2 regions of the Brotaphodocola sp. genome follow, and region 1 is predicted to be linked to the other one. Evidence: predicted binding sites of a transcription regulator. Region 1 holds the regulator's gene; the other holds the start of a gene.
What was found. The regulator NrdR, encoded in region 1, represses ribonucleotide reductase genes. The targets are predictions, from matches to a motif close to CACAANATNTTGTG.

Region 1 (4,434 bases):
TCCTTCACGATCTGGATGCTCTCATTGCCGTACTGACGATAGATTTTCCCCGCAAATGCCGTGCTGACCCCGTGATCCTGAAGAAACAGCATGATATTCTTGATCTCCTTCTGCTTCTCCCAGCTCTCATGAATCATCTGGATTCGCTTCTTGCCGATCCCCTCCACTTCCAGCAGGCGCTTTTCATCGCTCTCAATCACCTCGATCGTCTCTGTCCCGAACTTCTGCACAATCCGCTTTGCAAACTTGGGTCCGACTCCCTTGATCAGACCAGAACCGAGATATTTCTCAATCCCGAAAACGGTCGCAGGCATCGTCTCCTCCCAGCTCTCCGCCAGAAACTGTCGCCCGTATTTGCTGTCAATCTTCCAGTTTCCGTCGACTAAAAGAACCGAGCCGACGTTGACATCGAGAAGATTTCCGACGACCGTCACAAGATCGCTGTAATTCTTGACCGCGCACTTTAAGACGGTGTAGCCATTTTCCGGATTCTGGTAGGTGATTCGCTCCACGACACCGCGAATCCGCATCGTTCTTGATCTCTCTCCATTCTCTCCCATAAGCAAAACCCCTCATTTATCTGCCATTTACTTGCAGTTTACTTGCAATTTCCTGTCATACAAAAAGAATATGCCCTGGCACATCTATACAAAAAAACCCTTCGGAAAACAGCCTGTCTCCCAAAGGGTCTTTTTTCACAAAATCAAATTTTTATTAAACTCTGGACAGATACTCACCAGTACGGGTATCAATCTTGATCTTGTCGCCGTTGTCTACGAACAGCGGTACATATACGGTAGCACCAGTCTCTACGGTAGCCGGCTTGGTTGCACCCTGTGCGGTATCACCCTTGAAGCCCGGCTCGGTGTTGGTGATCTCCAGCTCTACGAACAGCGGAGGCTCAACAGAGAATACCTTGCCGTTGTAAGAGCAGATCTTAACGGTCTCGTTCTCTTTCACGAACTTCAGAGCATCGCCGATTACGTCCTTAGCCAGAGCCATCTGCTCATAGTTCTCCATGTTCATGAAGTTGTACAGATCGCCATCCTCGTACAGATACTGCATATCTACACGGTCAATTCTTGCAGCCGGGAACTTCTCGGTCGGACGGAAAGTTCTCTCTACAACTGCTCCGGTCATAACGTTCTTAATTTTGGTTCTTACAAATGCAGCGCCCTTACCCGGTTTTACATGCTGGAACTCTACGATCTGATAAACAGCTCCATCCATGTCCAGGGTAATTCCGTTTCTAAAATCACCTGCTGAAATCATGTGATATTCCTCCTTGAATTTGCGTACTCGCTCATAATCTATCTTATTTTATAATAAACATCCTGTTTTTTCAACTGTTTTTTTTCGCGCATCCCTGATTTTCCCTGTCAATCAAGCCTTTTTTAGACTTTTCCTGTAAAAATAAAGTACGATCGCCTCGAGATACCGTTTCAGCACGATCTGAATCTCCTCCTTCGGGTTGATCGGTTTGACAAGAATCCCGTAAATCCCACTGCGATTTGCCCCGTAGACATCCGTAAAGAGCTGATCGCCGACAAAGATCGTGTTCTTCTCATCGGTTTCCATCCTCTCCATCGCCTTCCGATAGTTCTTTACAGACGGCTTTCCCGCCTTGTAAATATACGGGGAATCCACCTGATCGGCAAACGATCTGACTCTCGGCTCCTTGTTGTTTGAGAGCAGGCAGGTCTTCATTCCCATCGCATGCAGACGCGAAAACAATACAACCGCCCTCTCATCTGCGGGGGCGCCATGAGGAACAAGGGTATTATCAATGTCAAAGACAGCACCTCGAATTCCCTTCTCGTACCACGATTCCCAGTCAATCTCGTAGGTGCTGTCGACCCACTCTTTTGGATAAAAACGTTCCAGCATGCTCTTCCCCTATTCTGTGTTCCTGTTCACGCAATACTCCTGTATTACTCTTATATGACTGCTTTTCTACTTATCTTCTTTTCTAGTTATTTGCTTTTCTTGTACTATTCGTTTTTCTTGTACTGCTGTGTTGCTACTTATCCTGTACTTCCTGCTTCTTTAACAGTTTTCCCAGTTCTTCCATGAACGTATTCACATCTTTGAATTCCCGGTAAACGGACGCAAATCTCACATAGGCAACCTCATCGAGTTTCTGGAGTCTTGCCATCACAAGCTCTCCGATCACGGAGGTCTCCACTTCCTTCTCTTCCATGTTGAAGATCTGATTCTCAATCTCATCAATCGCCGCATTGATCTGCTGGGTCGATACCGGACGCTTGTGACAGGAATTGACAATCCCTGCCTCAATTTTGGAGCGGTCATACTCCTCGCGCGAGCGGTCTTTCTTGATCACCATAAGTGGCATGGTTTCTAATTTCTCATAAGTCGTAAAGCGCTTTCCGCAGGTCTCGCACTGACGGCGACGGCGAATCGAACTATTGTCATCCGCAGGTCTTGAATCGATGACCTTTGTATCGGCAGCACCACAAAATGGACATTTCACTGATTGTCTCCCCTCTCTTTCGTCTCTCGGATTTTCACCAGTGTTACTGTTCACGCGTTGCGCAAACAGCAACGGATTTTGCCGATGCTTCGCATTCCAAATCGGCAAAATCTGCTACCATCCCTGTATCATACGGCATTTTCAGTTCAGAAAATGCCTACCCGTGTGCAGTAACTATCTTATTTTCTCTTATCTTTCTTTTCAACAAGATTTCTTCTTGTTTTCTTTCTTCTTTACAAGTTTTTTCTCTTTTTTGAATACTTTTTGAATAGCTTCATTTTACATGACCATGCATAGATATGCAAGCAATTTTTCCTTTATTTCCGTCATTTTTTGCCGTCTTTGCACGGTTTTTCTGCATCTTTCGGCTTTTTCATTTCCACGAGAATCAAATCATCCCCGATCTGCTTGACATCGCCAAATGGAATCACATATTCTTTCTCATGTCCGAAGATTCCGCAGATGCATCCCGCCTCCGGAACGATCAGATGTTTGATACACCCGGTCTTCGGATCGAAATCGAGATCCCCGACAAATCCGAGCCTTTTGCAGTCGCAGATATTGACGACTTCCTTTCGTTTTAGATCAGAAAAACGCATAGAACCCACCCCATTTCTGGTGTATTCTATGCGCAATCCCGATTTTCGGTGATTCCCAAACAGCAAGAATCATAGATCTTTCGTCGCCTACTCTTTATCCCGCTTTATCTCTCAGCGTCTTTCATTATCTCTCAGCGTTGATGCCGAACTCCTCCGGCTGGAAACGCGGGCAGACATTCTCGGAAGAGGTGATAACAGATGCAGAGAGTCTTGTTCCGATCTCCACTGCCTCAGCGAGCGTCTTTCCGTAGGTCAGTGCACTTGCCGCACCTGCACAGAATGCATCACCTGCACCTGTCGTATCTTTTACGGTCACCTTCTGTACCGGGCAATATCCGCAATGTCCCTGATCATCTGCGTAGACAGAACCCTGTGCGCCCATCGTCACGATCATAGACGGAATCTTTGCGACTTTCAGGCGCTCCGTGAGAATGTCACAAAGCTCCTGCGGTGTCTTCTCACTGTAGTCATCTGCAAAAAAGATTCCTGCCTCAAGCTGATTGCAGATAAAGCAGTCAAAGCTCTTGAGGAAGTCCCGACGCTCAACCGCAATGCTCATGTTGCTGACCACACCGTAGAGCTTCTTGTCGTACTTCTCGCAAAGCTGAACCACCTTCTTGACGATCTCCTTGTCGATATCAACTTCCAGAATCACAGAATCACAGTTCTCGATGATCTCATCTCCGTGCTCCTCGAGAATCGACAGAATCGGCATCAGGTCCGGGCGCTGGGAAATCGATCCGGCCAAATCTCCGCTGTTGTCAAAGACTGCCAGCCAGGTTCCCATTCCATTCGGAATCGTCTTCATGTACTCCGTATTTACCTTGTGATTCTTTAATTTGCGAATAACTGCCTCACCGAGCGCAGAATCATCGACAATGCCAAGGAACGTCGGTCTCAGCTCCATATTTGCGATATCTTCCACGACATTTCGGCTTACTCCGCCGTGAATGTACTCGACACGACCGGCATTTCTACCGTCCGGAATGTAGATATCCTCCGGAAAGCCCTTGATATCTACAAATACTGCTCCGAGAACTACGATTCCATTTTTACTTCCTGCCATTTTTAAACTTACCTATTTCCCTTTCTTCTGCATTTCGCGTATATTTTTATTTTTGATTTTTTACCTATATTTTTCCGCATTTTTACGCTAATTTTCGCATAACACAGTGATGATAGCAGATTTTCTTGCTTTTGACCAGAGGATTTCCGCAAATCTTTCGGATATCTTAAATCTTTTCCGGTCACAGTTTGATATAATAACACTAACGAAAAGGAGTGTACGATTTTATGCGCAGATTTTTAACGCTTATCATAACGATTCTGACCCTCGGAATCCTT
Region 2 (4,434 bases), on a different contig from region 1:
TCGGTGAGGAAGACGCGGTGATTCAGGCAATCGAGTATGCTGAGGCGAACGGCGCTTCAATCTGCAACCTGAGCTTTGGAACGACGACGTATTACCCGCATCTCGAGCAGGTGATGAAGGACTCCAAGATGCTCTTTGTCGTGTCTGCTGGAAACGGTGATTCTGCGGGAAAAGGCATCAACATCGATGAGACACCGGATTATCCGTCTGGTTTTGACTGTGACAACATTATTTCCGTTGCAAACCTCATCTTTGACGGAAACCTTGAGGCGAGCTCAAATTACGGCATCAAAAACGTCGATATTGCGGCGCCTGGAACCTACATCGTCAGCACGGTTACGGATGGATATGGCTTTATGTCGGGAACCTCGATGGCAGCGCCGATGGTGACCGGAGTGGCGGCGTTTCTGTATTCTTACCGCACCGACCTTGAACTCAAAGATGTGAGAGACGTGATTCTCAACTCAGCGCGAAAACTCGACACGCTAACCGATAAGGTTGCATGTGGGGGTATGCTTGACGCTTATTCGGCGATCACTTATGGAAAATAAAAAAAATAATCAAAGAATAATCAATCATCGGCGGATGCGTCACTGGCGCATCTCCGATATACAAGAACAAGATAAGATGCAAGATAAGACGCATGACAATAAAATACGCCCGATCGGCACTCACAACTTGCTTCAACATGTGATGCCTGGTCAGGCGTGTTTTTTGTATGACAGGAACTTGTGCCAAGGCACATTCTTTTCTTATTGTTCAAGTCGACGTTCGCGAGGATTTTGTGTGTGATTTTTTATTTCTAAAAATCATCATCAGAATTATTTTCTGCGGGATCAGTGGTCGTTACCTCATCATCAGAGTCCGGATTTATCTCTTCCCCGGTGTGCTCTAAAGTCTCATGAATCGCATTTCTCTGTTGCTCTCTGAGACGGGAATCGCGCTTCCTGCGCTCTGCCATCAACTTCTCGAAGGCATCCGTCTCACCGGCTTCCTGAAGGCGCTGGCGACGGCGCTCTCTGCGCTTTGCCATTGCGACTTTTTCTTCATGATGGCGATACAGAATCAGAAGAATCAGTGCGAGCACGAGAAGACCAATGATAGCGGCGACAATCAGAAGAATCGTTTGTGTGGAAGAGAGATTCAGAGACTGACCAAGACCAGTCTTCTGGTTATCAGTTTTCGTCTCATCAGGAGCTGTGGTCTCCGGTTCCGTGACAGCAGTGCTGCTCTCAACTTCCGGTTCGCTCGTCTCCGGCTCAGCGCCGTTGTTGACCTTGACGCCGTCCTTTGCAAGCAAAAAGGCTTTTCCGATTGCACGGTCATTGTAAGTGTATTTCAGAACTGCTGTTGCATTTGAGGGGAACTCATCCGGCAGGTAGTCGAGAGAGACCTCTGCGTCGTCAAACGAGGCATCATTTGGCAGGGTGATAACCTGGTCAGGTTCGATCTTTAAATCGGATGCCTTGAACGAGCCGGTGTTGAGATCAATCGTGGCATTTCCGGTCACATAGCGCTCCTCCGCATCTGCAATCACAACGTTTTTGAAATTGCGGAAGCCAAAGTCAAGGAGTGCCTGGGTGTCGAGGAAGTACTGGCGTGGCTGACCTTTCAGGATAACGGAGATCAGATGGCGACCATCCTGCTCGGCGTAGGTCACAAGCGTATTTCCGGCAGCCTGGGTGTAACCGGTTTTTCCGGCGACAGCGGACGGCGTGTAGAACTCACTTGAGGAATCCTCCGCAATCACGAGGCGATGTTCCTGCTGGAGTGTCTTTCCGTTTGGATTGTTTGTCGTCGGTGCAGTCTTGTAAGTGATCGTGGAGCTGATCTTTAAAAGCTCCTTGTTGTTGTAGGCAGCCTGACCGATCAGTGCCATGTCGTAGGCAGTCACATACTGGTCGCTGTTGCTCAAACCGGACGGATTGGCAAAATGGCTCTCCGTACAGCCGAGTTCCTTGATCTTCTCGTTCATCATGTCCACAAAGCCGGAAAGGCTTCCAGCCGTGTGAATCGCGAGTGCGTTCGCGGACTGGTTTGCGGAGACGAGAAGCAGGGAGTAGAGACAGTCCTCAACGGAGAGCTGATCGCCAGCGACGATGCTGAGCTTATTTCCGCTGTCCGGGTCAACGCTGTTGACGGCCTCGGTCGTGAAGTCGACGGTCTCATCGAGATCGCAGTTTTCGAGTACGACGAGGGCAGTCAGAAGTTTTGTGATGCTTGCCGGTGCGTAGGGAACGTGAATGTTCTGTCCGAAGAGAATCGCTCCGGAATCCATGTCCATCACGATGCCTGCCTCTGCCTGAATTCCGGTGTCAGCCGGCCAGTCAGGTCTGGCGAATGCAGTGATCGAAAAGATCTGGAAGGCCAGCAGAAAACACAAGATTTTTCTTATTTGCTGTTTCAATGGAATCCTCCTGTAATGTCTTGTTTTAGAAAAAATTTGCGTAAAATACCCGCATTTTACATGCTATTTTATCATAACTCATGGGAATAAAATATTCAACAAATATTGCAAAATTCCCCCTTTTCAGAAGAGTACTTTTGTAGTATGATATTACTCGCACCATATATAGTTGGACGAAAACAAACATTTAACAAGATATAGTAGGTAGGAGCGGGGAAGATGAGCACAGACGTGAAAAACAACGTAATTAAGCGAAATGGCAAGGAGGTTATCTTTGACGAGGCCAAGATTGTCAACGCAATTCGGAAGGCTAATCAGAGTGTGGACAAACTTCACCAGATGAACGATTATCAGATCAAGGCGGTTGCCGACACGATTGCCTCAACGGTTGACAAAGCAACCCATGCGATCAATGTGGAAGACATTCAGGACATGGTCGAGACCGGCATTATGGAGATGCGTGGTTATGAGGTGGCACAGAAGTATGTGCGCTACCGCTACAAGAGAGAGCTGACGAGAAAGTCGAACACGACGGACAATGGAATTCTCTCTTTGATCGAGCACATCAATGAGGAGGTCAAGCAGGAGAACTCCAACAAGAATCCGGTCATTAACTCCACACAGAGAGATTATATGGCAGGAGAGGTCAGTAAGGATTTGAGCCGTCGCGTTCTGCTCCCGGAGGAGATCGTGCATGCTCATGAGGAGGGAATCATTCACTTCCATGATACGGATTACTATGCCCAAAAAGAGCATAACTGCGACTTAATCAACCTTGAGGACATGCTTCAGAACGGAACCGTGATCAGCGAGACGATGATCGAGAAGCCTCACAGCTTTTTCACGGCCTGCAACGTGACGACACAGATCGTTGCACAGGTGGCGAGCAACCAGTACGGCGGTCAGTCGTTCACTCTGGCTCATCTTGCGCCGTTCGTGGACATCAGCCGTAAGAAACTGCGCAAGAACGTGATTGAGGAGCGCAAGGAGTGTGGAGAGTCCCTCGATGAGGCGATTATCGATAAGGTTGTCGAGAGACGTCTGCGAGAGGAGGTCAAGAGCGGAATTCAGACGATCCAGTACCAGCTGATCACGCTGATGACCTGTAATGGTCAGGCTCCGTTTGTAACTGTTTTCATGTACCTCGATGAGGTTCCGGAGGGACAGACGAGAGATGACCTTGCTCTGATCATCGAGGAAGTGATGATTCAGCGTATGCAGGGTGTCAAGAACGAGAAGGGCGTGTGGATCACCCCGGCATTCCCGAAGCTGATCTATGTGCTTGACGAGGACAACATCACCGAGGATTCCAAGTATTGGCATCTGACGGAGCTTGCTGCAAAGTGTACTGCAAAGCGCATGGTTCCGGATTACATTTCCGCAAAGATCATGAAGCAGATGAAGAACGGAAATGTTTACCCGTGCATGGGATGCCGTTCATTCCTGACCGTTGAGGATTCTCAGCGCAATGCAGACGGAAGCCACAAGTTCTATGGCCGTTTCAACCAGGGTGTTGTGACGATCAATCTGGTCGATGTGGCATGTTCTTCCGACGGAGATATGGAGAAGTTCTGGCAGATTCTCGAGGAGCGTCTTGAGCTCTGTCATCGCGCCCTGCGTTGCCGTCATGAGCGTCTTCTCGGAACGATTTCCGATGTTGCCCCGATTCTCTGGCAGAACGGAGCACTCGCTCGTTTGAAGAAGGGTGAGACGATCGACAAACTGCTGTTTGACGGTTATTCCACGATCTCTCTTGGCTATGCAGGTCTTCATGAGATGTGCGTTCGCATGATGGGTAAGTCCCACACCTCCCCGGAGGGCAAGGAATTTGCACTCAAAGTTATGCAGCGCCTCAATGACAAGTGCGCTGAGTGGAAGAAGGCAGAGAACATCAGCTACTCTGTATACGGCACACCGATGGAGTCCACGACCTACAAGTTTGCAAAGTGCTTACAGAAGCGTTTTGGCATCATCAAGGGCGTTACCGACAAGAACTACATCACGAACAGCTACCACGTTCATGTGAC

Region 2: the regulator NrdR is predicted to act here: its motif matches at 2,597-2,610, upstream of nrdD (anaerobic ribonucleoside-triphosphate reductase).

Annotation. Positions count from the first base shown of each region.
Region 1 covers NZ_CFAHBC010000012.1:48,657-53,090, reverse strand. Annotated here, with positions in the region: gene recD2 (SF1B family DNA helicase RecD2) at 1-560, opposite strand, end outside; gene efp (elongation factor P) at 715-1,272, opposite strand; gene AC4EVX_RS06485 (YqeG family HAD IIIA-type phosphatase) at 1,384-1,887, opposite strand; gene nrdR (transcriptional regulator NrdR) at 2,021-2,491, opposite strand; gene AC4EVX_RS06475 (PRC-barrel domain-containing protein) at 2,818-3,090, opposite strand; gene AC4EVX_RS06470 (carbohydrate kinase family protein) at 3,215-4,156, opposite strand; gene AC4EVX_RS06465 (hypothetical protein) at 4,384-4,434, shown strand, end outside.
Region 2 covers NZ_CFAHBC010000001.1:115,557-119,990, forward strand. Annotated here, with positions in the region: gene AC4EVX_RS00485 (S8 family peptidase) at 1-551, shown strand, start outside; gene AC4EVX_RS00490 (D-alanyl-D-alanine carboxypeptidase family protein) at 803-2,407, opposite strand; gene nrdD (anaerobic ribonucleoside-triphosphate reductase) at 2,627-4,434, shown strand, end outside.